Regions from separate parts of the Pseudoduganella sp. R-32 genome, predicted to be linked through region 1. Evidence: riboswitches for the same ligand, from Rfam matches in the RefSeq annotation. Region 1 holds a riboswitch; each other region holds the start of a gene.
What was found. A riboswitch is a leader RNA that binds a small molecule or an ion and turns the genes downstream of it on or off. The one in region 1 is predicted to bind cobalamin.
Positions count from the first base shown of each region.

Region 2: another riboswitch for cobalamin. It lies ahead of ACN9MU_RS10635 (TonB-dependent receptor); the one in region 1 lies ahead of ACN9MU_RS29825 (cobaltochelatase subunit CobN).
Region 3: another riboswitch for cobalamin. It lies ahead of ACN9MU_RS31085 (TonB-dependent receptor domain-containing protein); the one in region 1 lies ahead of ACN9MU_RS29825 (cobaltochelatase subunit CobN).
Region 4: another riboswitch for cobalamin. It lies ahead of ACN9MU_RS01685 (energy-coupling factor ABC transporter permease); the one in region 1 lies ahead of ACN9MU_RS29825 (cobaltochelatase subunit CobN).

Region 1 covers NZ_CP183987.1:6,497,056-6,502,664, forward strand. The annotation lists gene ACN9MU_RS29825 (cobaltochelatase subunit CobN) at 1-2,384, opposite strand, end outside; cobalamin riboswitch at 2,425-2,641, opposite strand; gene ACN9MU_RS29830 (hypothetical protein) at 2,792-3,097, shown strand; gene ACN9MU_RS29835 (YkgJ family cysteine cluster protein) at 3,137-3,379, shown strand; gene ACN9MU_RS29840 (YkgJ family cysteine cluster protein) at 3,394-3,654, shown strand; gene ACN9MU_RS29845 (hypothetical protein) at 3,659-4,612, opposite strand; gene ACN9MU_RS29850 (MFS transporter) at 4,708-5,609, shown strand, end outside.
Region 2 covers NZ_CP183987.1:2,317,150-2,322,758, forward strand. The annotation lists gene ACN9MU_RS10620 (DODA-type extradiol aromatic ring-opening family dioxygenase) at 123-911, opposite strand; gene ACN9MU_RS10625 (hypothetical protein) at 931-1,791, opposite strand; gene ACN9MU_RS10630 (M1 family metallopeptidase) at 1,788-3,977, opposite strand; cobalamin riboswitch at 4,062-4,257, shown strand; gene ACN9MU_RS10635 (TonB-dependent receptor) at 4,330-5,609, shown strand, end outside.
Region 3 covers NZ_CP183987.1:6,780,750-6,786,358, reverse strand. The annotation lists gene ACN9MU_RS31090 (FecCD family ABC transporter permease) at 1-794, opposite strand, end outside; gene ACN9MU_RS31085 (TonB-dependent receptor domain-containing protein) at 814-2,652, opposite strand; cobalamin riboswitch at 2,722-2,942, opposite strand; gene ACN9MU_RS31080 (histidine phosphatase family protein) at 2,937-3,476, opposite strand; gene ACN9MU_RS31075 (adenosylcobinamide-GDP ribazoletransferase) at 3,467-4,234, opposite strand; gene cobT (nicotinate-nucleotide--dimethylbenzimidazole phosphoribosyltransferase) at 4,241-5,275, opposite strand; gene ACN9MU_RS31065 (response regulator transcription factor) at 5,296-5,609, shown strand, end outside.
Region 4 covers NZ_CP183987.1:368,386-373,994, reverse strand. The annotation lists gene ACN9MU_RS01710 (sirohydrochlorin chelatase) at 1-358, opposite strand, end outside; gene cobM (precorrin-4 C(11)-methyltransferase) at 355-1,137, opposite strand; gene ACN9MU_RS01700 (energy-coupling factor ABC transporter ATP-binding protein) at 1,134-1,997, opposite strand; gene cbiQ (cobalt ECF transporter T component CbiQ) at 1,994-2,728, opposite strand; gene ACN9MU_RS01690 (energy-coupling factor ABC transporter substrate-binding protein) at 2,718-3,071, opposite strand; gene ACN9MU_RS01685 (energy-coupling factor ABC transporter permease) at 3,068-3,748, opposite strand; cobalamin riboswitch at 3,874-4,078, opposite strand; gene ACN9MU_RS01680 (LysR family transcriptional regulator) at 4,081-4,950, opposite strand; gene ACN9MU_RS01675 (enoyl-CoA hydratase-related protein) at 5,039-5,609, shown strand, end outside.

The DNA.
Region 1 (5,609 bases):
TCGAAGCCGATGCCGCGCACGGCCAGCACGTCGGCCATCGACGCTTCCAGTTCCGCCTTCAGGTTCAGGGCCACAACGCGCTCGCGCATCAGCTGCGCCGCCTTGGCCTTCAGCGTGTCGGAGCTGGCTGCCTCGTAGCTCTCCACAATCTGGCGCAGCGACAGCAGTTCGTCGTACAGCGGCGTGGACGCCAGCGGCGGCGTCAGGTGGTCAACCATCACCGCCAGGCCGCGCCGCTTGGCCTGCGTGCCTTCGCCGACGCCGTCCACGATATAGGGATAGATGCCGGGCAGGTCGCCCGCGATCAGGCTGGGAAAGTCGTCGGCCGAAAGTCCGACCGCCTTCCCCGGCAAGAACTCATAGGTCGAGTGGCGGCCGATATGCACCAGCGCATCGGCCTTGAAGCGGTCGCGCAGCCAGTGGTAGAAGGCCAGGTACTGGTGCGGGGGCGGCACGCTGGTATTCGCATGCAGCAGCTCTTCGTCCACTTCCCAGCCGCGCGGCGGCTGTGGTCCGATGAACACGTTGCCGAACTGGATGCCCGGCACCAGCAGCTTGCCGCTGTCGACCATGATCTTGCCCGGTGCAGGCCCCCAGCCCTTCAAGCCCTCGATGCCGTAGGACGCGACCCGGCGTCGCAGCGGCTCCAGCGCAGCGCAGCGGCGCGGCGCCTTCGCCTGCAGGCAGCCCGCATAGCCATCGGACAGCGCAGCCAGGTCGCGGATCGCCGCCTCGCGCTGCGGATGATCGGCGCCCTCCACCAGGTGCTGCAGTTCCTTGATCACGACTTCCGCCTGCTTGCGGCCGAGTGCCCGTTCGCCGGCAGCTTCCGCTTCCAGCACGTCGGCGTGCAAGCGGCCCAGCAGGCCGCTGGTCATTTCTCCCTGCACGCGCGGCGACAGCGTCGCGAACCACTTCGCATAATCGGCGGCGCTGACGCTGTTCACGGAGCCCGCCAGTTCACGCAAGGCGCCGCGGTCCTCAGGCAGGTTGACGCCGTGCGCCATGATGCGGTCAAGCAGCGCTTCCGGCGTGGCCGGCAATTCGCCGACCGTGTAGCCGGCGTCCTTCAGGGCGTGCAGCATGTCGAACAGCGAAGCCGGCACATCAAGGTTGTCGGCGCCGATGTTCTGGCGGCCCGGCGGGTGATTGTAGTACACCAGCGCCACGCGCTTGTCGCGGTTGGATTTGGCGCGCAAGGCCAGCCAGCGCTCGACGCGCGCAGCCAGGCGCTCCGCTTCCGCCGCCAGTACTACCGGCGGGCGATTCTCGATGCCGGTCAGCTTGTCGCGCTGCGGCTCGCCCAGTGCCGCCACCACGATGGGCTGGCCGATGCCCTGCAGCTCGGGTAGCGCCACGCGGTACTGCACCGAATCAGGCGGCAAGCCGTCCGGCGACAAGCGCCATTGCATGGCGGTGCGGTCGGACAGCCGGATCGCCTTGAACAGCGGGATATCGAGCTTCTTGAATGCCTCGCTGACGGCTTCGCGCCCTTCGGCGGCGCCCACCACAAAGTCCTGCAGCACCACCATGGCGGCCGGCACGGCAGGCGCAATCAGTTCCGGCAAGCGCTCAAGCGCCTCGCGCGAGGCGCCGCCCCAGCGCGGCAGCACCTGCACGCATTGCTGGCCAATGCGTTCGACTTGCTTGCAGACGGCATCGGGCACCGTGCCATCCATGTTCGACAGGTCCAGCACTACCACGGTAGGACGCGCCTGCAGGCCTAGCTGCGCCGCCCTGCCCCATGCCGCCGCGTCGTGCAGTTCGCGCTGGCCGGCGCGCAGGCGCAGCGTCGGTTCCGGCTGCGGCTCGGCCAGGGCGCGCGAGGGGTCGAGCAGGTGCGCAAGCAGCGCTGCCGTGTTGTCGCGGCCACCGGCCTGCCAGACCTGGCGCGCAGCCAGCCACTGGCCTGCCGCCGGTCGCGCCCTGGCTGCCTGCAGTGCCGCTTCCGGCGGCTGCTCGGTCGAGAGCTGGCGCAGCGTTTCAGGCGAAAAGCCCTGCAAGCTGCCCTGCCGTCCGCGCGACAGCAGGCTAAGCGTGGCCTCGCCATTCATGGCCAGCACGCTGGCCTGCGGGCGGGCATGGCGCGGCAAGAATTCCTTCAGGCGCCGGGCCGGGTCGCCGAACAGCGATACGGCCAGGATGCTGTCCGCCTGCGCCAGCCACTGGGCGGCTTGCTTGTCGTCGGCCGCCATCCATTGCGCGGGCGTGCGCAACACGATACGGTCCTGGGGATGGCCGGCCAGGTGGCGATGGGCCGCCTCGATGGCGACAGGCGCAGCGCGTTCGGTCACGATGGCAAACAGCACGGCGGCGTTGGCACGCGCGCAAGCGAACGCACATAGCAGGACCGTAATGGTCCGGGCAAAGGTAGTGGTAGGCACAGCAGGATTCCGAGCACGCAAAACCACACCCCGGGCTTCGCACAATCAAAAGTGACCGGCCGGTCTTCTGGCTCGCCTTCTTCCTCCGCTGGCCTGGCCTTCCCGTGCGATGCACAGTGGCGTTGGTCAGCTTCGTCCGGCTTACAGCAGCGGGGGCTGCGCCGGACTGGCGCAAGATGGCTATCCCGCGCGGCACCGGCTTCCCGTTTCACCTCCCGGCAGGCTTGCAGGAAGGCACCAATCACATAACGTGCGTCATTCTAACAGACTGCACTTGGCCAACAATCTAGCCAGAAGAGCAACGACTGTTGTTATAAAGATCCACTTCTTAGAAATGATTGGTAATTCGTGAGAATTAGGTATTTACTGCTAAGTACGCGTCAAAGAACGTGTCTGGGAGAGTAAAAATGCATAACAAGACAACATTACAAGTCCTGGCAGCCGCCTCCGGACTTGCGGATGAGCGCATCCAGGAACTCTGGGAAGGGGCCGATATGTATGCCCGTGCCCAGGCTGGGAATCCGGATTCGCCGCGCTACCAGCAAGTGCTGCATGAGCGCATGGCGGCCATGGTCGAACGTGAAGTGGCCAAGCGCCATGCCGCGGACGGCGAGCCCTGGGTGCTGGCTGACGCCCACCTGGGACAGATTGAAGTGTCGCTGTCCGACGCCCTCAAGGCCTTCGGCGGCCGCACGCACCACGTTATCCATTAGCAAGGCAAAGCCGCCCGCACGGCTGTGAACCGCACCCCGATCCCGTGCCGTCCACAATGCGGCGCCTGCTGTACGGCGCCCGCGATCTCCAGCCCGATTCCCGGCATGCCTGAAGGCAAACCGGCAGGCGTGCCCTGCATCCAGCTCGATTCACACATGCGCTGCAAGCTGTATGGCTTGCCCGAACGCCCCCTCGTGTGCGTGGAATTCAGGGCCGACGAAGCAGTGTGCGGCGAGTCGCGCGAGCAGGCCATGCGCTGGCTGGGTTGGCCGAAGCTGTAAAATACTGGCCCACCATGAGTTTCCAATGCCGCCCAGCCTGTGGCGCCTGCTGCACGGCGCCCTCGATTACGTCCCCGATTCCCGGAATGCCGAACGGCAAACCGGCCGGGGTGCGCTGCGTCCAATTGGGCGACGATAACCGTTGCAAGATCTTCGGCAAGCCGGAACGCCCGGCCTTCTGCGGCGGCCTGCAGCCTTCGGCCGAAATGTGCGGCGAGAGTCGGGAACAGGCGATGACGTGGCTCGCGGTGCTGGAACGCGAAACCTGTCCGTGAGCCGCTAGCGAACGTAGAGCGTTGCGAATGTCGAAGGAATTTCAGCCAGTTCCGCTTCCAGATATGGAACAGTCGCAATGCAAGTGACCCATTCCAGGAATCGATCTTCGCTGAAGTACGATCGAACCACGTCCAGCGTTGCCGTTCGGGCAGCCTCAGGGACAAGCGCCGCTACCGGCGGCGCGCCGCTGTCGTCTACAACCGTCAGCCGGGCCTCGAGACAATGACTCCATTCCCAACCGATGTATGGTCGGGCTTCCAGCGAAAATTCAGATGGCCACCGCATTGTGTCGTTCAGGATCCCATGCGCACCAACCAGCCAGACGACGACCTGCGCGCGCCAGTGCGGTGAGGGGATATCGAACACGGAACGCAGCCAAGGCTCGACTAAAGACTCAGGCAGATATTTCAGGCAGAAGAACATCGAAGCGGAGAAATCTCCACTGGCATCCCACCAGAGCCAGACACGGTTCGGGTTGTCGTTTGATTGACGCAGAATATTCCCGATAGCGATGTCGGTGCCGTTCCAGCACATGCCATCCATCATGCACCGTCCCAGGGTTAGCAGCACATCTTCCCGAAAGCCTTCGTATGGCTCCCGAGAGACGCCGTTCGGGTAAATGGCCATAAACCCAGTCATCAACGATTCCAGCAGGTAGGAAAAACATGCCTCATGGCTGCGCGGCAGGAGCGCCGCAAGCAGGTAGTGGTACCAGGTTTTCCATTCCTCCATCGGACCGAATGACCGGGTACCGCTGGCGATTTCAGCAAAACATTCCTGCAGTTCGCGCACTGCAATCTCGTCCAGGTTTCCCAGCAAGTCACTGAACATTCGCCTTTCGGCCCCCATGAACCAGGCCTCGCCCATCGGAGCGGCCGGCTTTGGAAAATGCGCCCGCAAGCGGCCTAAGGCCAGCGTGTCAATCCCGTTCCCAGGCGTCCACAGAAACCGATCCATACCTCGTTCCTTGCGATAAGAGCAGTGCACATCATAATCGACTGCCAACGCTCAAGGACCATAATGGAAACGGTTCCATGCTAGAATCTTCAGCCATGAACCAAACCATCGACCACCGCCACCGCCTGTCCACCCGCCTGGCTTTCCTGACTGCGGGCCTTGCCATGTCTGCCTGGGCGCCGCTGGTGCCGTACGCGAAGGAGCGCCTGCAACTGGCGGAAGGCCCGCTTGGGTTGCTGCTGCTTTGCCTCGGCCTGGGCTCGCTGCTGGCGATGCCGCTGACCGGCGCGCTGGCGGCGCGCTTTGGCTGCCGCAAGGTGGTGCTGTGGTCGGCGCTGGTGGTCTGCCTGTCGCTGCCGGCCCTGGCGCTGGCGCCAACCCCGCTGCTGCTTGGCCTGGCGCTGTTTGTGTTCGGCGCCTCGCTCGGCACCATGGACGTGGCGATGAACGTGCAGGCGGTGATTGTCGAAAAGGCCAGCGGCGGCGCGCTGATGTCCGGTTTCCACGGCATGTTCAGCCTTGGCGGCTTCGCCGGCGCCGGCGGCATGGCCCTGTTGCTGTGGCTTGGCAGCGGCCCGCTGGGCGCGTGCCTGGCTATCGTCGCCGTGAGCGCCATCCTGCTGTGGCGCGCCAGTCCCGACTTGCTGCACGAGCCGGAAGCGCGCGACGGCAGTACGCCAACCTTCGTCATGCCGCACGGCGCCGTGATCTTTATCGGCGTCCTGTGCTTCATCGTCTTCCTGGCCGAAGGCGCGATGCTGGACTGGAGCGCCGTGTTCCTGACCGCCGAACGCGGCCTGCAGGAAGGCCGCGCCGGCCTCGGTTATGCCGCCTTTGCCGTCGCCATGACCGTCGGCCGCCTGACGGGCGACCGCGTGGTGCGCCGTTTCGGCGGGCGCCGCGTGCTGCTGGCGGGCGGCCTGTGCGCCGCCGCCGGCTTCTTCACGGCAGTCGCCTCGCCTTCGCCGGCCGCGGCCCTGGCCGGCTTCGTGCTGGT
Region 2 (5,609 bases), 2.7 Mb from region 1:
CCGGTAAACCCGGGTCAGACCCACAGGGTCAGACCCGCCTGCTCACCTGCAAACTGGAAAGTCTCCAGCAGCAGCTGATTTGACCGGGTCAGACCCTTGGGTCTGACCCTGGTTTACCGGTTTTAGCCGAGCTTAAAGCTGGACACCGCCAGCGCCCCCATGAAACGGTCTTCGTGATACACCACTTCGGCGGCTGCATCCTCGGCCGCACCCACCACCACCATCAAAGGCAGCAAATGCTCTTCGCGCGGATGCGCCATGCGCGCGGCAGGCGCCCGTTCCCATTCCAGCAAGCGCGCCGTGCGTTCACCCGGTGCTGCCGCCATGGTCTCGCGCAACCACGCATCGAACAGGCGTGAAGCCTCTGCGCCAGCGGCGTTGAATGCGCGCAGGTTGTGGAAACTCAGGCCGCTGCCGACGACCAAAATACCCTCGTCGCGCAAAGGACGCAGCAAGCGGCCAATCTCCAGGTGCTCCGCCGGGTCCAGGCCGTGGCGCAGCGAAAGCTGCACGATCGGCACATCGGCTTCAGGAAAAGCGGGATACATGGCGCTGAACGTGCCATGGTCGAAACCGCGCTCCGGATCGAGGCGCGCCCGCCCGGCAAGCAGTCCTGCCACGCGTTCGGCCAGTTCCGGCGAGCCGGGGGCGGGGTACTGGATCTGGTAGGTATGCGGCGGAAAGCCGCCGTAGTCGTAGATCATCGGCGGCCTGGCCGACGATGAAACGAGGAAGTCGCGTCCCTCCCAATGGGCGGTGACGACCAGCAAGGCCTTCGGCTTGCCGCCGGCCTGGCGCGGCAAGTCGCGCAGCGATGCATCGAGTTGGTCGTAAGCGTTGCCGAACTGGTCACGCATCCAGGGCCATGGGCCGCCGCCGTGGGACAGGAAGAAGGTGGGCAAGGTAGTCATGCCCACCAATATACTCTGGTCAGCGATTCGTTGCAGACAGCGACATCAGCGCAAACAGGCGGGCGGCGCGCATCCACGCCATCGCCAGGGCGATCAGCTGTGCCAGCACGAACGCAGCTACCAATAGCGCGGCATTGCTGCCGGCCACATTCAGCCGTGCCACTGCCAGCACGGCCGCCAGCAGCAGGCCGCCCGCAGTCAGCGCCGTGTAGGCGCCCAGCATGGCCGCGGGCCGGCGCAAGAGAAGCTTGACGCCCCACCACCAGGCCTTGACGGCAGACGTGCGGCGGCGGTCGATCGCCAATTGGGCGCGCCCGGCATCGAGCGTCAGGTTGGCCAGCGCCACCAGCAGGGCTGTGACGACCGTGGCTGCCAGCTGCCAGCGTGCCGCATCGGCTTCCAGTACTGCCTTGCCGGCATAGTTCTCGGCAGCTTCCGCCAGCGCACCGCCCAGTGCAAACGCCACGCCCAGCGGCACGATCGCCCACAGCAGCATGCGGAACATGCGCGGGTATTCGGCGACCCCGCCTGCGCACAGTTCGCGCAGGGTGGCGGTTTGCTGCGCACGGCCGGCAGTGACGATGGCGCCGGTCAGGAACGGCGACAGAAGCAGGGTCAGGACCAAGGCAGCGATGCCGCCGGCTTGCAGCGAAACGGCGTTGCGCCGCAGTTCGGCGGATATGTCGGTGAAAGCGAGGCCGTCGAGCGCGCGCGCCAGTTCGGGGGCGTGCACCGAGTTGTCCAGCAGCGGCGCCAGGCTATTCCAGATGGGCAGGGCCAGCAGGGCTGTCGGCAGCAGCATGGCGATCAGCCAGATCAGCATCAGGCGCCATTGCAGGGCGGCGCGGGCGGCATGTTTGAGGTTGGTTGTCAGCTTCATACAGTGGCGATGAAAGAGAGCAGGGTCTGGATGATGGCGGCCAGGTCGAAGGTCCAGCGGCGCGAGGCGCTGCCGTCCTTCTTCAGGGTGCGGCTGTCATCGAGCTTGCTGACGTCGAGCAGGTGTTTGCCCTCAGGGTCGAGCTGGGCGGATACCGCTTTCACGGGCTTGGTCCACTCGTAGGTATGCCAGCGCTGTTCGCCGCCCCAGAACACGGTCTCCTTGCTGCCATCGGCGAAGGTGACCACCAGTGTTTGCGAGACATCGGCGCCGCGCCGGCGCACGGTGACCCGTGTCAGGTAGGGGAACGGGCCAGTGCCCGGCTTGGCTTCCGGGTTGGCCTTTTCCCATGCATCGCGCAGTTGTTCGACGTGCTGGTCGACCTGCTCTTCGCTCAAGTCGGCAAGCTTGCCGCCCTTCATTTGCCGGCCCGGCAGTGGCAGCACCTCTTCGCTGCTGAAGGAGGAAATGCGGTCATCCACGCGAGTGGTGGCGTAGACCTGCTGCGCGAAGACGGTTTCCACCAGCTGGCGCTGGCCGCTGACTTCTGCCAGCGTCTCACGGAAATCAGCCACGCTTGGGTGGCGGAATTTCCAGCGGCGGTAATACTCCTTGAAGGCGCGCTCCATGGTTTCCTTGCCCAGCTGCGCTTCCAGGTCGTGCATGACCAGGGTGGTGCGCGAATACACCGGGCCAATGCCTTGCAGGCGGGTATAGGCATTCTGGCCCAGCGGATCGGAGGGCTCGTCACGCGGCGTGCCCTGGCGTTCGAACTCGAAGCCCTTGATGGTGGGCGCAAATCCGATCGCGCGCAGGAACGGCGTCGTGAGGTAGGCCTTGCGGCCCGTATCGCGCAGCATGCGCTGGTTCCAGTACTCGTTCAGGCCTTCGTCCAGCATCGGCTCTTCGAACTCGTTGCTGGCGAGGATGCCGTAGAAGTAGCCATGGCCGAATTCGTGAATGGTGACGAAATCCAGCGCCGCCGATGCGAACGTGCCCGGCTTCAGGCCGGCAAAGTTGTCGACAGTGAAGAAGGTGGGGTACTCCATGCCGCCCGCTTCGCTGGCGTTATGCGGAGGAATGACCACAGTCACGGTTTTGTACGGATAGGGGCCGAGGGTCTTCGAGAAGTAGTCCAGCGAATCCTTGGTGGCCTGCAAGGCAGGCGCCGCGTTGGATGCGAATTCCGGCGGATAAAGCACGGTGATCTTCACTTGCGGGCTGCCGGGCCCGGTCCAGGTGCCGGTCAGCGGTGCCGCAGTGCGCTTGTCGGCGGTCCACGCGAAATCGTGCACGTCGCCCTGCACGAAATGGTGGGTCAGCTTGCCGTCCTTTTCCTGCGGGGCGCCCTGCAGTTCGCCGGTGGCTCCCACGGTATATTCCCTGGGGACGGTGAGCTTGACGTCATAGCTGCCAAAGTCCGCGTAATACTCGGATTCCGCGTGGTATTCATGCGCGTTCCAGCGCACCGCGGTGGCGCCCCGTTCGCCCGGCAGTTCCAGCACGGCGATCTTGGGGAACCATTGCGCCACCAGGTGGAAGCTGTCGAAGTAGCCGCTGCGCGCCATCACGCGCGGAAGCTGGTCGAAAAAGGCGATATCGAGCGTGGTGCTGGCGCCCGCTGCGACAGCCTGCGGCAGGTCAAGGCGCACCACGGTCTGGTCGGCCGCCGGGCCGCCGTCGGGATGCACGAAAGTCCACGGCACCTTGGCGCCGCCTTGCTGCACGCTGCGCAATTCCGTGTAGCCCCATTCTCCATCTTTGCTCAGGGCGCTGTTGCGAATGCCGCTGCCGGTTTTGCGCTCCTCGGTGTGGAAGGTGCTGTAGCCGTTCTGGAAGGCATTCAGGTACAGGTGCAGGTAGACGCTGCGCACCGGTTCGGCGCTGCGGTTGCGCCAGGTCAGGCGCTGCTTGCCGTCGATGGTGTGCTTGACCGGGTCCAGGCTGGCTTCGATCTGGTAGTCCACCACGCGGTCGGACAACGTGGCCTCCTGGCCGGTGCGGATGCCGCCCCAGGCGCCGGGAGCGCTGGGCTGCATGACGGCGGCCGCCTTGGCTGGCGCCAGTGCGATGCCGCTACCGGCTTCCGGCACGGTGGCGGACGTCGCGCCACCGGCCCACAGGCTGGCCTGGACCGCGACCCCGCCCAACAGGGCGGCCGCGGCCAAAAGGTGAGTGATGCGCATAAGACTCCATTAGGTTTTTTGCAACACCAAAATATAGCCCGGGTGGCGGCCGATTGCCAAACTTTTATGCCAACTTTAACCGGCGTATAATGGCGGCGCCTTGGTGCCCGCCTCCTGTTCATGGAGGCAGTTAAACGGGAAACGCAATGTGCTGCCCCCGCAACGGTACGCAAGCGCCGTCATTGAGACGGCAGGCCGCGCCAATTAGCCACTGCTGCTGCAGGAAGGTGGCCCGGTCAGTCTTGCCAGCCCGGATACCGGCCAGGGAGGTGGAAGCGCGCCCGCGCAGGGTTCGTCTTCTGTGGATTCCGGCTGCGGGGACGCAGGCGGATACTCTTTCTACTGATTTGCCATGACCTTCATCACTTCGCGCTGCGCCGTTGCCGCAGCGGTTGCCCTGTGCTTTGCCGCAGCGGCCCAAGCCCAATCGAACACCGTTGTCGTTTCCGGTTCCCGCTTCGCCAGCGATCCGTCGCTGCTGCCGATCGGCGCCACCACCATCACCGCGGCCGACATCCGCCGCGCCGGCGTGTCCGACGTCAACCAGGCGATCCGCAAGATCGGCGGCGTGTACGGCCGCCAGAGCCTGACCGGCAGCCCCGACTTCGGCCTCGACCTGCGCGGCTTCGGCACCAACAGCGACCAGAACGTGGTGATTGTGCTGGATGGCGTGCGCCTGAACGAAAACGAGCTGTCCAGCGCAACCCTGTCCACCATTCCGATCGACATGGTGGAGCGCATCGACATCATGCGCGGCGGCGCCAGCGTGCTGTATGGCGAAGGCGCCACCGGCGGCGTGATCCAGATCACCACCAAGCGCCCGCAAGCCGGCGAGCGCAGCGGCAATATGTTCACTGAGCTGGGCCAGTTTGACAGCGGCGAGGTGCGCGCCAGCGTGGCACAGGGCTTCGACGGCTTTGCCTTCGACGCGTCGGCCGGCCACCAGCGCTCCGACAACTACCGCGACAACAATGAATTCAAGCAGTCGCGCCTTGACGGCGGCGTGAAATTCAGCACCGGCGTGGGCAGCTTCTCGCTGCGTGCCGACATCGCGCGACAGGACCAGCGCTTCGCCGGCAGCCTGACGGAAGCGCAATTCAACGCCAATCCGCGCCAGACCCTGACCCCGAACGATTTCGGCAAGCTCGATAGCGACCGATATACCGCCGCCTGGGAGCACAAGGTAGGCGCCTTCGACCTGGCTGCGGAGCTGTCGCATCGCAAGAAGGAAGCGGAAGCCACTTACTTCAGTCCATGGGGCGTTTCCAGCTCCGCCTACGACACGAAGCAGACCCAGTTCTCGCCGCGCGTGCGCCACCTTGGCCAGTTCGACGGCATGCTGAATGAACTGGTCGCCGGCTTTGACTTCGGCCGCTGGAACCGCGTCACCACCGCGTCCTTCTCCGCCGCCGACGCCAGCCAGCGCAGCAAGGCTTTCTACCTGCGCGACGAAATGAAGTTCTCCGGCCCGCAGCAATTCCGCCTGGCCGCCGGCGTGCGCCGCGAACTGTTCGACAAGGATTCGATCGATCCAGTGCCATTCACCACCGCCACCTACAGCGTGAAGCAAGCCAACAACGCCTGGGAAGTGCAGGGCAGCATGCTTGCCGCGCCGGGCCTGACAGCGTGGGC
Region 3 (5,609 bases), 280 kb from region 1:
CCCGCCGTTGTTACAGCACTGGCGGTCAGCAGGCCGGAACAGAAGAACAGGCCCTTGCGCAGCGCGCTCACGCGGATGCCCAGGGTGGCTGCCGCTTCCGCATGCAGCGCCATCACGTTCAGCGAACGTGCAGCGCGCAGGGCGAACGCCATCCCGCCGGCCAGCACAATCCACGGCAGCCAGCGGATCGGGGAACCGGACAGGTCGCCGATCAGCCAGAAAACCATGGTGCGCAGGCGGCTTTCCGGCGCAATCGACAGCATCAGGGTGACCAGGGCGATGCAGCCCGAAGACAGGATCACCCCGGTCAATAGCAGCAGGGCAGTGCCGCCTTCCGCGGCGGTGCCGCCGCGCAGGTCGCGCCGCGCCAGGAAGTACAGCATCATCGATACCACGACCGCGCCGGCGAAGGAGGCGGCATCCACCATCCACGCCGCGCACATGAACAGCAATGCCGCCAGTGCGCCAACCGATGCGCCGGACGAAATGCCCAGCACATAAGGGTCGGCCAGCGGATTGCGCAGCAAGGCCTGCATCATCACGCCGGCCAGCGACAAGGAAGCGCCGGTGACAAACGCCGTCGCCGCGCGTTCGGCGCGCAGGCCCAGCAAGTGGCCAGGCAATGAGGTCGGTTGCCCGCTGATGAACTCCCGCAGCGCGCCAGGCATGTCGGCCAGCGGGATGCTGACCGAACCGATCATGCCGGCGGCAACCAGGCTGGCCAGCGATAACAGCACCAGCAGGATGATGACGGTGACGGCGCGCATGCGCAGGTTGGCGGAAAGTGGATGCATAGCGGGCAGCTTATCTCATTTATTTGTAGCTGAAGCGCAGGCCGGCATACACGGTGGAACCGGCGGTGGCGTAATTGCGCGCCAGTTCATAGTGTTTGCCGGCCACGTTGTTCCAGCGCAGGGTGGCAGTCCAGGAACGGTCGAATTCCCAGGCCGCATACAGGTTCAGCAAGCCGTAGCCGCCCAGGCGGTTGCGGTTGGCCGTATCGTCGAAACGGTAGCCGGAAAGCTGCCACTCGGCGCCGGTACTCAGGCTGCCCGCAGTATATTCCAGCGCTAGGTTGCCGTGGCGCTTGGCGCGGCGCACCAGCAGCTTGCCGCTGATGTCGTCCTGCGGGTTCTGCAGGTCGGCGCTCGCGGACAGCGTGAAATTGCTGCCCAGCTGCTGGCGTGCCGACAGGGAGATGCCTTCCAGCGTGGCCTGGTTGACGTTGTAGGCGCAGCCAAGGCGGAAGCCGGGCAGCGGACAAGGGGCGATGTTCACCAGCAGGTCGGTCAGCTTGTTGCGGTATGCCACGGCGCCCAGCGCTGTGCCGCCCTGTTCGAAGTGGACGCCTATTTCGCGGTTGCGGCCTTCTTCCGGGCGATTGGCCGGCAGGCCGTAGCCGGGGTAGTACAGCTCATTGAACGTCGGCGCGCGGAAGCTGGTGCCGTAGCTGGCGTTGACGCGCAGGCCCGGCGTGATGCGGTAGCCGTAGCCCAGCGAGCCGGTACTCTTCGAACCATACTGCGAGCTGTCGTCGTTGCGGGCGGCGGCGGCCAGCAGGTGGTCGCCGCGCTTCATGTTGTAGCTGGCGGCCCAGGAAGTGGTGCTGCGCTCACGCACCAGGGCGGCGGTGTTGGATTCGATTTCTTCCTTGCGGTGTTCGGCCAGCAGCTGCAGGCTGTCGGTGCCCAGCGCGATATCGTTCTGCCAACTGAACTGGGTCTGCTTGGTATCGATCTGGCTGGCGGTGGCGGCAAAGCTGCCGGACTTGTCGCGCGATTGCGCGGCTTGCGTCGTCATCTGCCAGGCGTCGCTCAGGCGGTTGCGCGAGTAAAGCGCGGCGGTGTCGAGCTTCTGCGTGCTCCAGGCGCGCACCTTGGTGCCGCTATCGTAATCCGCTTCCTGGTCGCTATGCAGGAACTGCACGCCCAGCTCGTGGCCGGGCGCGACCTGCCAGGCCAGTTGGCCGTTGGCGTGCTTGCGGTCGTAGCCGTCGTCATCGCTGTTGTAGCTGGAGCTGGCCGGCAGCGTGGCGGAGAAGCCGCCGGAGCGTTCCTTGCCCGCGCTGAGGGCATAGTTGAAGGCGCCGGCGCTGCCGGCAATGCCTGCGGTGCCGGATCGGGTGCCGTAAGTGCCTGCCAATACGCCGGCATCGATCGCCGGGCTGCCCTGGCCATTCTTCGTGAAGATCTGCACCACGCCGCCGATGGCATCGGCGCCGTACAGGGTGCTCAACGGGCCGTACACGACTTCGATATGGTCGACGGCGGACAGCGGAATGGCATTCCAGGCGGCCGCGCCGCTGCTGGCGGAGCCGATGCGTACGCCGTCGATCAGGACGATGACCTGGTTGCCGTTGGAGCCGCGCAGGAACACGCTGGCATTGGTGCCCGGTCCGCCGTTGCGGCTCACTTCGATGCCGCGCTGGCGCTGCAGCAGTTCGGTGATGGAGCCGGCGCCGCTGCGCGCGATTTCCTCTGGGCCGATGCTGAGCGTGTCGCTGATGATGTCGCGTGCTGCTTGCGGCGTGCGGGTGGCGGTGATCAGCACGGAATTCAGTACGGCAGCCTGGGTTTGTGCTTCGACGGCAGGTGCGGCAACGGCCAGTGCCAGCGACGCGATGGCCGCTTGCCGGGTAAGGGGAAAGGACATGACAACTTTCGTAACGAGCCGCCGGCCCACGTCCCCGTAAGCCGGCATGAACAGGAACGGGCGCAGGGCGCGTTCCCACCTGGTCTGGCCGGTATCCGGGCTGGCAAGTCTGGCGGCCTGGCCTTCCCATGCTTGCGCACAGTGGCCGGGAGGTCGCTGCCGCACATTGAAGGCGGCACTTGCTTACCGTTGCGGGGGCAGCACACGTTGGCTGTCAGGGACAGCGCCGTGTTTCCCGTTTAACTGCATTCGAGAATTCGATTGCGGGCACCAAAACCCCGCCATTATACGGACTTGGCTGGCCAGGACAAGCGAAGGATCCCGCAATACTTGATGTGGTTTGGCCTGGCGGCCGCCTGCTGCAAGGGCTCACCGGCGGCGATGGCCGCCATCAGGCGCATGGTGCCGGCGTGGCAGACGACAATGGCGTCGTGCTGCAACTCATCGAGGAAGGACTGCACGCGGCGCGCCACCTCGCGCACGGTTTCTCCGCCGCCAGGGCGGTAATCGAGCAGGTCGGCGGCCCAGGCATCGACCTCGGCGCGCGCGACGTCGGGCCAGCTGCACAGCTCCCAGGCGCCGAAATCCATTTCCACCAGGCGCGGGTCGGACGTGAAGGCGCCCAGCAGGGAGGCCAGGGCCGTGCAGCGCCGCAGGGGGCTGGAGTACAGGCGGTAGCCGCGGGTGAGGGCGCTGGCCAGTTGCGGCGCCAGGGCGGCGTGGCCGGCGGCCAGGGCGTCCGCTGCTGCCGGAATGTCGCTGCTGCCGTAGCACAGGCCGGGCGCGACATCGGGCTGCGGATGGCGGACGAGGATCAGTTCCACATGCAGGCCAGTGCCGCGACGTAGAACACGGCTTCGGTCAATTGCTGGACAGCGCCAAGGCAGTCGCCAGTATAGCCGCCCAGGCGTTGCCGGAACTTGCGCGCCAGCCAGAGCGTCGCCAGCAGCATGCCGGCCAGGCCGGCGCCCAATGCAGCCGGCGGCAGCCAGCCCACGACCAGCGCGCCCGCCGCGGGCAGCGCGGCCGTCAGCGTCGCGATGGCGAACTCGCCGCCGCGCATTTCCTGCGCCAGCGGCTTGGCCTTGCCCTCCGCGCGCGCATACTCCATGCGCCAGATCAGCGAACAGGCCATGAGGCGCGACAGCGGATGGGCCGCCAGCAGGGCACCAAGCACCGCCAGCTTCGGCATGCTGGCCAGCGCCGCCACCTTGGTTGCCAGCATCAGGCCGATGCCGATGGCTCCATACGCGCCGATGCGCGAATCCTTCATGATCTCCAGCACGCGCTCGCGCGTGTGACCGCCGCCCAGGCCATCGCAGCTATCGGCAAAACCGTCCTCGTGGAAGGCTCCGGTGGCATAGATGCCGGCGGCCGTGGAAAGCAGCACGGCAAGCAGCGGCGGCAGCACCAGCGCCGCCGCCGCGTACACTCCGCCCGCAATCGCCGCCACCACCAGTCCCACGGCAGGGAAGTAGCGCGAGGCATGGTGCAGCCAGGCCGGCTCGAAACCGACCCAGCGAGGAATAGGCAGGCGCGTGAAGAATTGCAGTGCGATGAAGAACAGGCGCAACTGCTGCATGGGCGCTTACTCGGACTTCTCGCTGACCTGGGCCGACTCGAAAGTCGCCATCTGGTTCAGGAAGTTGACGGCGGCATGCAGCAGCGGCACGGCCAGCGCGGCGCCTGTGCCTTCGCCCAGGCGCAAACCGAGGTTCAGCAGCGGGCGGCCGCCAAGGAAGTCCAGCATGCGCTTGTGGCCATTCTCGTCGGAGCAATGCGAGAACACGCAGTAATCCAGCACCGCCGGCTGCACGCGCGACGCGACCAGCAGGGCGCTGGTGACGATAAAGCCGTCAACCAGCAGCACCATGCGCCGTTCGGCTGCCTTCAGCATGGCGCCGACCATCATCGCAATTTCCAGGCCGCCGAAAGCAGCCAGCGCCTGCAGCCCGCCCTGCGCATCGGCGTGCAGGGCCATGGCGGCTTCGATCACGTGCTGCTTGTGCAGCACGCCTTCCGGCGCCAGGCCGGTGCCGGCACCAACGCAATCGGCGACCGGAGTGCCGGTCAGGCGATGCATCAGCGCGGCGGCGGAGGTGGTATTGCCGATCCCCATTTCGCCGAAGCCCAGCACATTGCCCGGCAGCTCGGCCACCAGGTCCATGCCGCACTCGATCGCCTCCATGCACTGCTGCACCGACATGGCCGGCTGTTGCGCAAAATTGGCGGTACCTGGGGCGATCTTGCGGTTAACCAGGCCTTCGCGCGTCCCGAAATCATGCTTGACGCCCGCATCCACCACTTTCAGCGCGCAGCCGTTCTGGCGCGCGAAGACATTGATGGCGGCGCCGCCGGCAAGGAAGTTCTCCACCATCTGCCAGGTCACATCCTGCGGGAAGGCGGAAATCCCTTCCGCCACCACCCCATGGTCGCCCGCGAACACCAGGATGGCAGGCTCGCGCAGCTGCGGGCTGGTGGTCTGCTGGATCATGCCGACCTTGTGTGCCAGCGCCTCCAGCGCTCCCAGGCTGCCCAGTGGCTTGGTCTTGTTGTTGATGGCGCTATCCAGCCGGGCCGCGAGCGCTTCGTCTTTGAGTGGGGTGATGTGTGGGATGGTCATCGCGGAATTATAATGCCCGTATGCGCATACTTATCATTGAAGACAATAAGGATATTGTCGCCAACCTGTACGGCTTCCTTGAGCCCAAGGGCTACGTACTGGATACGGCAGCCAATGGCTACGGTGGGCTGGCGCTGGCAACCGAGCATGAATACGACGCCGTGGTGCTGGACGTGATGTTGCCCGGCCTGAACGGCATGGAGCTGTGTCGCAAGCTGCGCGGCGAGCTTGGAAAGGCCACGCCGGTGTTGATGCTGACCGCGCGCGACACGCTGGAAGACAAGGTCGCAGGCTTCGAGAGCGGCGCCGACGACTACCTGGTCAAGCCTTTTTC
Region 4 (5,609 bases), 740 kb from region 1:
CCGGGTCGCAGGCGGTCAGGTGCGGCGCCAGCAGGAATTCCGTTTGCGGACGGGCGATGCGCGCACCCTCGATGGCCTCTGGGATCTCCATCTTGACATGGCCGGCTGCATTCAAGATCAGCGGCACTACCAGCACGCGGCGCGAACTTGCGGCAACCTCCAGCAGGCTGGCATTCAGCTCGGGGGGAGCGAACTCGATAAAGCACAATTCGATGCGCCAGCCCGGCCGGCGTGCGCGCCACATGTCCACGAATTCACGGATTTCCTGGTTGCCCGACTCCTCGCGGGAGCCATGGCCGACGACGAGGATGGTATCGCTCGCTGCTGCAATCGCTGGCATCATGATGGATTGGTTCATGCGCTGGCCTTTCTGAAACGGTGGGTAAAAGTTGGGTCGTACAATTTGGAGCGCACCAGGGTTTCCCAGTGCAGGGCGCCCAGCGTGGGGCTGGCCACGATCATGGCCTGGCTGGCTACGCCGGCTTCCCGGCAGCGCTGCTTGATGTCGGCCAGCGTCCCGCGCAGGATCTTCTCTTCGCCGGGCCAACTGGCTTTGTGCACGACCAGCATGGGCGAGTCCTCCGGCCAGCCCGCCGCACGCAGGGCACCCTCGACCTTGTACATCAGGGTGATCGACAGGAAGATGCACAGCGTGGTGCGGTGCGCAGCCAGGCTGGCCAGGTCTTCGCCCTCCGGCATTGGGGTGCGGCCTTCGACGCGGGTGAAAATCACGCTTTGCGTCACCTCGGGCAAGGTCATGGATTCTCCGGCGGCTGCCATCGAAGCCATGGCCGACGAAACGCCGGGCACCACGGCCCATTCAATGCCTTCCGCAACCAGCGGACGCGCCATTTCAATCAGGGCGCCGTACAGGCCGGGATCGCCGGTCTGCAGCCTTACTACGGTGCTGTGGGCCCGAGTTTGCTCGATCAGCCAAGCCGTCATCTCTTCCAGCGTCATGTCTTTCGAATCGCGGATGACGCAGCCAGGCGGCGCGTAGAGCGTTGCGGCGCGGTCCACCAGCGAGCCGGCAAACAGCACGGCGCCAGCTTGTGCCAGCAGCTTTTGTCCCTTGACGGTGATCAGTTCGGGGTCGCCGGGACCGGCGCCGACAAACCAGACTTTGCCAGCTGTCATATCAGTATTTCTCCTTGGTGTTCGTCGACAGGCTGCGCGCGCAGTGCGGTCAGCACGGCCTCCACGCTTCGCGGTGCGGCGCCGGCGGGAAGCAAGCCGCGTTTGGCCAGCTCGGCATGTAATGCCAATGCCTGGGGCAAGCGTTGGCCGGCTGCGCGTAGCGCCTCCTGGCGCGAGGCCAGCTCCTGGGCGGGAACCGATGCAATGCAGCGGCCAGCAGCCATCATGTGGATGTCGTCGGCCCAGCGATAGGCAAAGTCGACGTCGTGGGTGGATAGGACGATCGTCACGCCGCGCGCGGCGAGGCGGTCCAGCAATGTCTCGAGTTCCATCTGCATCGGCGAGTCCAGGCCCGCCATCGGTTCGTCCAGCAGCAGGACTTCGGGCTGCATGGCCAGCACGCCGGCAATGCAGACGCGCTTCTTCTGGCCGAAGCTCAGGTGGTGCACGGGACGGCGCGCAAAGCCGGCCAGGCCTACGGCATCGAGCGCATCCGCGGCGCGAGTGCGTACCGTGGCGTCGTCGAGGCCGAGGTTCAGCGGCCCAAACGCCACATCCTCCTCGACCAGTGCCGAGATTAGCTGGCGGTCAGGATTCTGGAACACAAGGCCGACCCGGCTGCGCAACGAGGCCAGCCCACTGCGGCTGTAGTCGTACTCGTTGCCGTGCCAGCGCAAGCGGCCCACGGTGGGGCGCAGCAAAGCGTTCAGGTGCAGCAGGAGCGTGGTCTTGCCGGCGCCGTTCGCGCCGAGCAGCGCGTGACGGCGTCCGCGGCCAAGCGACAACGTGCAGCCGCGCAGGCCTGGGCTGCCGTCGGCAAACGCGTGCTCCACTGCTTCGAGTTCGATCAAAGGCGTCATAGCCTGTCACGCAGGGAAAATGCCAGCAGCAGCACGCTCGCCAGCAAGGATAGGGCAAGCTGGCGTCGCGCATGCGGGAAGGAAGCCGGCAAGTGGCGCAGGCTGCCCTCGAAGGCGCGCGCATCGGCCGCCATTTGCAGTGCCGACGCGCGCTGCCATACCTGTAGTGCCATCTGGCCCGTCAGCAACCCTATCGACCGCCAGTGTTGGCGCCAGCCGCCATGTCCCAGGCGCGCAGCTTGCGCGGTACTGCCTTCGTCCCATGCCTGGCGCAGCACGAACAGCATGCGGTAGCACAGCGCCATCAGGTCCAGCAGCAGTTCGGGTACGCGCAGGCGGCGCAGCAACATCAACAGGTCCGGCATCGGCGTGGTCAGCACCAGCCCGAGTACGGCGGCCAGCGCGGCGATCGAGCGCAGGGCAATGTACCCGACTGCCGGCGAGAGCCCAGGCGCCCACCGCCAGCCGCCCCCGCCGTCAGGCGTGACCAGCATTGTCAGGCAGGACAGCAAAAGGAAGCCGACCGGCGCTACCGCTACGGCAAAGTAGGTCCGGATCGGCACGCGCGCCCCGGCCAGCGTGGCGAGCATGGAGAGCAGCGCGAGCACGGCCAGCGTGTCAAGGCTGCGGGCGAGCCAGGCGGCAGCGATGCCGGCCAGCGCGAACAGGCCCTTCGCGCCTGGAGCGACGGCCTGCCAGCGCGAGGCGTAGGCTGCGGCGTCAATCCGCATGGGAATCCTGCTCCGGCACCGAATCCCCCTGTGCGCAACGTTGTTCGCGCTCGCGCGCCATCGATGTGCCGAGCCAGAAACCGATCACGCCCGCGCCGATCGCAGCTTGCAGCGCGAACAGCAGCGACGCGATCTCTCCGCTCGGCGGTTCGAACAGCGGTGCAAACCAGGGTTTGTAGTGTGGTGCGATGATGCCAATCGCCTGTTGCGCACGCGAATCCGCTCCGCTGAATGCTGCTGGCGCCGCGCCGCCCGGCTCCGCCGGCGGCATGTCTGCAAACCACAGCGGCAAAACGGTCAACAGGATGATGGCCGCCCAGATCAAGCCAGTACGCGCCTTCATGCCGACTTCTCCTTCACATGCGCCATCACCGGCAGCAGGCGCAGCTCGTGCGCATTGAAGCGCGCCATCGCATTCACCACCAGTACGGTCAGCAAGCCTTCGCTGATGGCGATCGGCAGTTGTGTCAACGCGAAGATACCGGCGAACTTGGCGAACGAAGCGCTGATACCACCGATCTGATCAGGAAAGGCCCAGGCCAGCTGTGCAGAAGTGGTCAGGTAAGTTGCCAGGTCGCCGATACAGGCGGCCGCGAACACCGCGACCGCGCGCGATAGCCCGAGGGCCGCCGTGGAGCGGAATACGCCATAGGAAACGAAGGGCCCGACGATCGCCATGGAGAACACGTTCGCGCCCAGCGTGGTCAAGCCGCCGTGGGCCAGCAGCAAGGCCTGGAACAGCAGCACGACAAAGCCGACCGGCACCATCGCCGCAGGACCGAACAGCAGCGCGCCAAGCCCGACGCCGGTCGGATGCGAACAGCTTCCCGTCACGGACGGCAGCTTCAGCGCAGACAGGATGAAAGCGAAGGCCGAAGCAACGCCAAGCAACATGCGCCGCTCGGGGTGCGCCTGCAAGCCGCGCGCCATGCTGCGCAGGCCCCAGGCCAGGAAAGGAGCGGATACGGCTGCCCAGCCAAGCGCATGCGCGGGCGGCAGGAAACCTTCCATGATGTGCATTCGAAACCTCCCGTCGAATGGTCTATGGGAGCACCTTCATGGGAGAATCGGGAGACGGTCGACAGGGGGCAGGCGGGCAAGACGCAGGAAGCCGGTCGACAGCGGCTTCCCTTCACCCCGGAGAACAGTGCTGGCAGTATCGGGCCGGTATTCTGGCTCGCCTTCATCCTCGTCCGGGCCTTCCCGCGCGTTGCGCAGTGGCGTATTTCCGGATTCGTCAGGCTTACAGCAGCGGGGGCTGCACCGGAGTGGCCGCACATGGCAGCGTCACCGGTTTCCCGTTTAACGCGCATCCAGGACAGGACGCGCGCACCCAATTGCCGAATAGTACATTAAAGGTCTCTTGCGTGGCAAACGCCTGTGATCTCGGTCAGGAAGGCTGCCATTGCCTGTACGCGCAGGCTCGCTTTCAGGTCGCGGTGATAGACCAGCCACAGGTCGCGCGATACTGGCGTGGCCAGTCGCCCCATTCGCTGGAGCGCCGGCTCTGCATCACCGATGAAACATGGCAGCATGGCGGCGCCCACGCCGGAGCGGGCGGCGGCGATCTGCGTGGGCAGGCTGTTGCACGCCAGGACTGGCGGTTTGCCGTCGAATGCAGTGCGCAGTGCGGCTGCCATCGGCAGGCCATCCCAGGCGCCGTCCCAGCTTATGTAGTCACCGCTGTCATGCGAAACAGCGGCTGCGCGGTAAAGGGCGAAATCGACCTTGCCGATACGCCTTGCGATGTAGTCGCCTGCTCCATCGTCCGGAGCGGCCATGCGCAGCGCCAGGTCGGCTTCGCGCCGCGACAGCTTGACCGCAGCCATGGCGATATCGAGCTCCACCCTTAGCGCCGGATGCAGCGTTCGCAATGCCGCCAGCCTGGGCGCGACCAGGAATTGCGCCAGCATTTCAGTAGTCGCCAGCCGCACCACGCCGGACACTGCGCGCTGCGCATCGCCCGGCGCAGCAGCGGCAGCCATGGCCTGCTCCACCTGCCCGGCGTGCGCCAGCAGTTCACTGCCGTCATCGGTCAGCGCATAGCCGCTTTGCTGGCGCAAGAACAGCTTTCGGCCAGTGCGGCGCTCCAGCGCGTCAACGTGGCGCGAGACCGTGGATGCGCTGGTGCCCAGTACCGCAGCAGCGCCGCTAAGGCCGCCGCTTCGTGCAACCGCGAGAAAGAACTTCAGCTCATTCCAGTCGAAGGCAAGGTTTTTCATTTTCGGAAAACTGTTTTCTGAACTCACAAAACTACGTCCAATTCTGGAAACCTATACTAACCTTAATCTCAACTCCCGGAGCCAAGCCATGACTGTCCTGTATGGAGAATCCGCCGGCATCGCCGTCATTGCATTGAATCGCCCCGATGCGCTGAATGCGCTCGACCTGCCGACCTTGCAGCGACTGGAAGAAATGCTGGACATGGCGGCCGCCAGTTCCGCAGCCGGCGCCGTGATACTTACCGGCACCGGCTCCAAAGCCTTCTCCGCCGGCGCCGACATCAAGTACCTGAGCCAGGCTACCCCGCTGGAAGTACGCGAATTCGCAAGGCTTGCGGTCCACATCACGCACCGCATCGAGAATCTTGGCAAGGTCGTGGTGGCGGCCCTGAACGGACACGCCTTGGGCGGCGGGCTGGAACTTGCCGAAGCATGCATGATCCGCATCGCAGCCAGCCATGCAAAACTCGGTCATCCTGAAGTGCGCATCGGCGCTGTTGCTGGCTTTGGCGGCACTACCCGCCTTGCGCGCCTGGTGGGGAAAGGCCGCGCAGCGGAAATGCTGCTGCGCGGCCGCATCATCGATGCTGAAGAAGCCCTGCGAATCGGCCTTGTGCAGCAGGTGGCCAGTCCCGACGCGGTGATGGATGCAGCGCGCG